2 regions of the Paenibacillus sp. WG02 genome follow, and region 1 is predicted to be linked to the other one. Evidence: predicted binding sites of a transcription regulator. Region 1 holds the regulator's gene; the other holds the start of a gene.
The links. Region 1 encodes CtsR, which represses protease genes until heat stress. Its sites were predicted from a motif close to ATGGTCAATAAAGGTCAAACA; they were not measured.

Region 1 (3,417 bases):
AGCGTAATTTGATTCGATATTTGAAACAGATTTCCTAAAGCTTCGCTGCCTTCCCCGTATAATCCTCTAACTGTCAACCCAACTTGCGTAACAGCTGATAAAATCCGATTAATTTGTTGGCTTAGCACTAGCGCCGGTAAATGCATCATCACCGAAGCGCGGATCCCGGTACCGACATTCGTAGGGCAGCTTGTTAAGTAGCCCCTTTTTTCGTCATACCCATAATCCAGCTGTGTTTCAAAAATATCATCGATTTGGTTCGCCAAATCCCATACTTCTTTAATCTGAAAACCGGGACATAAACATTGTATGCGAAGATGATCCTCTTCGTTGATCATAATACTGATGGATTCATTTTCGCTTAAAATAACGGCGCCATTCCTGGACTCGTTAGCTAAATTAGGACTAATTAAATGCTTTTCTACTAGAACCATTCGTTCAAGCTCATTGAGATCGGATAACGGAATGAGCGAAAAATTGCTTATCGTCTCCAACTCATCATTTTCAAGCACACCGGACAAATGATCCAGCACTTCTTGTGATTGTTGATTTGTCGCTAGCATGGGATAAGGGTAGTCCCTAAGGTTGCGAGCAATGCGGATCCGACTACTGATGACGATATCCGACTCAGGCCCTTCGCCCTTCATCCATTCGCTTAATGCATCTGCTGTAAACCGCTGTGATGTCACTGGATTCACACCTCCTTACAAACTCACATACCCGCAATTTTCTTCTCAATTTCACGAATTTGATCACGAATCTTTGCAGCCTGTTCGAACTCTTCTTGTTCGATACAGGTCATCATATCCTTCTTGAGCGTATCAATTTCCCGTTTACATTGGATGATGCCACCACTTCGCTTAGGCACTTTCCCAACGTGAACGATATTTCCATGCACTCTTTTGAAGAGAGGATCTAACTTTTCTGAAAAGCTTTGATAGCAAGATCCGCAACCAAAACGTCCTAATTTACTAAACTGAGAATACGTAAGGCCACAGTTCTCACAACGGATCGCCTGAGACTTTGCAGCGGATAGCGATGATGGTTCGAAATCAAGTAATCCTGATAACAGATTGTGAATCGAAAATCCGTTGGATGTTCCTGGAATCATTTCGCCCTTTTCACGAGCGCAATTCTCACAAATGTGGAACTCGTTCTTGTCTCCATTCACAATCTTTGTAAAATGAAGAGTCGCCGGTCGTTTCCCGCATTCCTGACAAATCATTTCATATGCCTCCTCATCTGCTAAGCAAGGATATCAGCATTGCTTTAAGAATCTTAGCCCGAATTTCATCGCGCAGCGGGAGCTTGAAGGTCAACACATCTCTCGAAATTGCGGCCCGAATCAGGTTAGCTTCTCGTGTTGAAATATAATGGCCTTCCTGCAGTTGGTATACGAGTCCTTCTGAAGTGACTTGATCAATGTGCGTATGAATCGTGCGAAAAATGTGGTCTAAAATGGACCCGTGACTCTTGAGCTCGATTTTTTGGATACGTATGTATCCACCACCGCCGCGCTTGCTTTCCACAATGTAACCTTTTTCCAAGGTAAACCTTGTACTGATCACATAATTAATTTGGGAAGGCACACATTGGAACTGATCAGCTAGATCATTGCGTTGAATCTCAATGGCCCCTTCGGAACTCTGCTGCAAGACATGTTTTAAATACTGCTCAATAATTTCTGATACGTTGCGCATCAATTCGTCCTCCCAGATTGCCAGAAGTAAATTGACTTTGACTTTCTTTGACCTTAACTAGATTATAATCATTTCCTTTCTTTTTGACAAGTACTGCTCTTAAAATCCAATCCTTAATGATCCGATATCCAAAAGTGAACCTTACTATTGTTGACCTTACCTACAGTTTTATTCGAAATAAAAACAAAAAAGCCTTCTTGAGATTTCTCTCAAAAAGGCTCTTCATGAGGGGCAGGAGCAAATGATCGGGTATATTCTGACGCGTGCGGATTTTACTTAGTACCATGCATCTACTCGAATGGGCATTTTCAATTAACAGGAAAGCCTCCTGCTAATTTGGAGTGCGATAGGGAGAAATGTGTGGTTAACGGGAAAAGCTCCATGTAATTTGGCGTTTTCTTAGACTTTCGGCGAAATAAGCATAATTAGCTGAAGGTTTTCCTGTTAGTGTTAACTTGTCTGCGGAAATGGCGTATTTAACGGGAGGTTCTCCCGTTAAACAGCAAAAAACCTTATGAGGAATTCTCCTCATAAGGTTCTTCAGTGTGCTTGGCAACGTTCTACTCTCCCAGAACCCTGCGGTTCAAGTACCATCGACGCTGGAGGGCTTAACGGTCGTGTTCGAGATGGGAACGCGTGGGTCCCCTCCGCCATCATCACCAAACAGTCAAAGCGTGGTTTGCGCCTTGAAAACTAGATACGAAACTTGCGTAAAGGTTTGAATTGCTTAGGTTTTCTGGGCCCCAATCAAGTATTCGGAATTCACTACAAAGCTTATCTTCACTTGGTTGGGAATTGGTTAAGCCCTCGACCGATTAGTATTCGTCAGCTGCATGCATTGCTGCACTTCCACCTCGAACCTATCAACCTCGTCGTCTACAAGGGGTCTTACATACTGGGAAATCTCATCTTGAGGGGGGCTTCGCGCTTAGATGCTTTCAGCGCTTATCCCCTCCGTACATAGCTACCCAGCGATGCCTCTGGCGAGACAACTGGTACACCAGCGGTACGTCCATCCCGGTCCTCTCGTACTAAGGACAGCTCCTCTCAAATTTCCTACGCCCGCGACAGATAGGGACCGAACTGTCTCACGACGTTCTGAACCCAGCTCGCGTACCGCTTTAATGGGCGAACAGCCCAACCCTTGGGACCTACTTCAGCCCCAGGATGCGATGAGCCGACATCGAGGTGCCAAACCTCCCCGTCGATGTGGACTCTTGGGGGAGATAAGCCTGTTATCCCCAGGGTAGCTTTTATCCGTTGAGCGATGGCCCTTCCATTCGGTACCACCGGATCACTAAGTCCGACTTTCGTCCCTGCTCGACTTGTAGGTCTCGCAGTCAAGCTCCCTTATGCCTTTGCACTCTGCGAATGATTTCCAACCATTCTGAGGGAACCTTTAAACGCCTCCGTTACATTTTAGGAGGCGACCGCCCCAGTCAAACTGCCCACCTGACACTGTCCCCATACCGGATTACGGTACCAGGTTAGAACTCCGATACGATCAGGGTGGTATCCCAACGGCGCCTCCACCCAAGCTGGCGCTCAGGCTTCAAAGGCTCCCACCTATCCTGTACAGATCGTACCAAAGTCCAATATCAAGCTGCAGTAAAGCTCCATGGGGTCTTTCCGTCTTGTCGCGGGTAACCTGCATCTTCACAGGTATTAAAATTTCACCGGATCTCTCGTTGAGACAGCGCCCAAGTCGTTACGCCAT
Region 2 (3,417 bases), 710 kb from region 1:
TATGGCGTGGTCTATAAAATCCATGCGGATAAGCCGCGCAAGATGGCTGTTATGATTATGGCCAAAGGCGGCGTTTTCAAAGGGCCGTTCAAAATAAACGGTGAGATCATTCCGGTTCCTTATTCCGGTGTCATTACGGCATTTGACGGAATGGAAGTGCTGGCACGTACAACGGGTACGGAAGATGCGCTGGATATCGAGTTCACGCCTCCGGCAGGTTCGGCATTCCCGATTGACCTGATTTTCTATCCGTTGGATGAGAAGAAGTAAGATGAAAAGATAAGAGCCTTTGAGATCCAAGTGATGCATTCAGCATAACACTGGGGTCTCAGGAGGCTCTTTTTTTTGCGAACTTGTGGCGGCGGTGAGAGATGGGGAATAAGCTCGGAAATCGACTGATTCGCATTGTGAAATGGGCTGAGAGGATGTTTTTCATCGTTAAGTGGAGGGGGAAGTGAGAAAGTAGCACTTTAACGATGAAGAACATGCTTAAGTAAGCGGAATCTGGGTTGATTCGCATGTGAAGTGAGCTGAGAGGATGTTAATCATTGTTAAGTGGAGGGGAAAGTGAGAAAGTAGCACTTTAACGATGAAAAACATGCTTAAGTAAGCAGGATCAGGGTTGATTCGCATGTGTTGTGAGCTGAGAGGGTGTTTTTCATTGTTAAGTGGAGGGGAAAGTGAGAAAGTAGCACTTTAACGATGAAAAACATGCTTAAGTAAGCAGGATCGGGGTTTGTTCGCATGTGAAGTGAGCTGAGAGGATGTTTTTCATCGTTAAGTGGAGGGGGAAGTGAGAAAGTAGCACTTTAACGATGAAGAACATTCTTAAGTAAGCAGGATCAGGGTTGGTTCGCATGCGATGTGGGTGGAGAGGATGTTTTTCATTGTTAAGTGAAGGGGAAATTGAGAAAGTAGCACTTTGATTAGCCAATAAAAAACCAGCCGCACGGCCGCTCGTATGAGCAGTCATTGCAGGCTGGTTCTTATGTTACAAATTAGACGCGCTCGATGACTTTATCGATGAGTCCGTATTCGGCCGCTTCCGCAGCGCTCATGAAATTATCGCGGTCTGTATCCTTTTCGATGCGCTCAAAAGTTTGGCCTGTACGCTCGGCTAGGATTTTGTTCAGGTTGTCTCTCATTTTCAAAATACGCTTAGCGCGGATTTCGATGTCTGAAGCTTGACCTTCAGCGCCACCCAGTGGTTGGTGAATCATGACTTCACTGTTAGGCAAAGCGTAACGTTTGCCTTTGGCGCCAGCTGTGAGCAGGAATGCGCCCATAGAAGCAGCCATACCAACGCAGATCGTGGATACGTCTGGCTTAATGAACTGCATCGTGTCAAAGATGGCCATACCGGCTGTAATGGAACCGCCAGGGCTGTTGATGTAAAGCGAGATATCTTTATCAGGATCTTGTGCGGCCAAGAAAAGTAGCTGAGCAATGATGGAGTTAGCCACAACATCGTTGACACCCGTGCCTAAGAAAATAATGCGGTCCTTCAGTAAGCGAGAGTAGATGTCATACCCTCTTTCACCGCGCGCGTCCTGTTCGACGACCATAGGAATAAAACTCATGAGAATGACCTCCTTGGGGTGGGTACTGGTTTAAAATATTGATGCGTGGAGTCAATCTCATCATTGGATAATGAAATTGATCTCTTTTGTACATACTGTTTACAGTATCTACAAGTATGATAACGAAAAAACCTCTGAAGGTCAAGAAAGGTCAAACTAAGATCAAAAAAAATCAGCAAGGATGCTGATTTTGGCCATTCTAGTGTCAATTTGTTGTCGATCTGTTGATGATTTGTTGTTGATCAAGTGTTGATTTGAAGTTGATTCTGCTGCAATTCTTAGGAACGCGCCCGAAAGGAATCGAACCTTTATCTCAGGCTTCGGAGGCCTACGTCATATCCATTGGACCACGGGCGCATAAAAAGTTAAAAAAGTGAAGCAAGGGTTATTATATGTCAGCCGCCCGGAAAAAGCAAGACAGTAAGCCCTTTCAGCCCATATTGGTGAAAAATGTTTGAACAAATGTTGAATCTGGAAAGAGAATTGGTTATAATGAAAAAGTAAGCTATCAGAAAGAATTCAAGCATAACAATTTTCAGTGAATTCATCTTTCTGATTTGGGAATTGAGTAAGGAACTTTTTTTTCGCCCGGGTGGGACGCAAAATGTATACCCGGGACATAAAACGTCCATCAACGGATCAGGAGCGTTAAAAGTCGTCATATGAGAGAAATTCTTGACATTCAGAAACAGCTCTTGCCGGATCTCATGGACATCATGAAGAAGCGGTACTCGATTCTACATCACATCTTAGTCTCCGGTGTTGTCGGACGTAGAACGTTAGCTTCTTCGCTCGATATGACTGAACGCGTGCTGCGCGGGGAAGTTGATTTCCTTAAGGAGCTTGGACTTCTCGAATCGGATGCAACAGGGATGAAGATTAGTGAATCGGGTCGTCAATTGCTTGAGGACATGCAGCCCATCATTAAGATGGCTTTTGGATTAACGGACTTGGAGGAAAGCATTGCTAAGTCATACGGCATCTCGCAAGTGATTGTCGTCCCAGGAGACTCCGACACTTCGGTATTTACGAAGAAGGAGCTAGGGCGTGCAGGTGCAGCAGTTCTCCGCAAGTATGTGTCCAAGGATGATATCATCGCTGTAACCGGTGGTTCTACGATGGCGCAGATTGCCAATAACCTGGCGATATCCTCATCGATGAAAGGCAGCTGGTTCGTGCCTGCTCGCGGTGGACTTGGTGAAAGTGTGGATATGCAGGCGAACACCATTGCTTCTATTATGGCCAAGAAAACAGGCGGTAAATACCGATTGCTGCATGTACCGGATCATCTCGGGGAGGAAGCGTACCAATCGCTGATCCAAGATCCGCAAATTCAAGAAGTTGTTGACGCTGTTCGCAGTTGTCGCATCGTTGTACACGGTATCGGGGATGCTATGGTCATGGCGCGCAGACGTAAGGTCGACGCCGAGACGACACGCAGTTTGGAAGCCGAGGGTGCTCTCGCAGAGGCGTTAGGGTACTATTTTGACCGCCAAGGAAATGTGGTTCACAAGATGCCGACCGTAGGACTTCGTCTGGAGGATCTGCAGCGCATTGAAGTCGTCATTGGTGTAGCCGGCGGGAAGAGCAAAGGGGAAGCGATCGCTTCCGTACTTCGTCACGGACAAGAAGATGTTCTTGTGACAGATGAAGCAGCAGCTTTGGAAATTATGAAGCATGTTTAACGAAAACGAAAGACATCATAACGTATGCCTTCATCAGCTGCGTTTTGAAATATATAATTATTTTTTTAATCTTAGGAGGAATTGGCTATGACAACAAAAGTAGGTATTAACGGTTTCGGACGTATTGGTCGTAACGTGTTTCGCGCAGCTTT

Region 2: the regulator CtsR is predicted to act here: its motif matches at 1,718-1,738, upstream of clpP (ATP-dependent Clp endopeptidase proteolytic subunit ClpP).

Annotation. Positions count from the first base shown of each region.
Region 1 is NZ_AP036016.1:8,047,389-8,050,805, forward strand. Features, by position in the region: gene ACBP55_RS36455 (protein arginine kinase) at 1-647, opposite strand, end outside; gene ACBP55_RS36460 (UvrB/UvrC motif-containing protein) at 713-1,225, opposite strand; gene ACBP55_RS36465 (CtsR family transcriptional regulator) at 1,239-1,700, opposite strand; rRNA gene rrf (5S ribosomal RNA) at 2,248-2,364, opposite strand; rRNA gene ACBP55_RS36475 (23S ribosomal RNA) at 2,496-3,417, opposite strand, start outside.
Region 2 is NZ_AP036016.1:301,400-304,816, forward strand. Features, by position in the region: gene ACBP55_RS01395 (stalk domain-containing protein) at 1-270, shown strand, start outside; gene clpP (ATP-dependent Clp endopeptidase proteolytic subunit ClpP) at 999-1,580, opposite strand; tRNA gene ACBP55_RS01405 (tRNA-Arg) at 1,866-1,937, opposite strand; gene ACBP55_RS01410 (sugar-binding transcriptional regulator) at 2,243-3,265, shown strand; gene gap (type I glyceraldehyde-3-phosphate dehydrogenase) at 3,353-3,417, shown strand, end outside.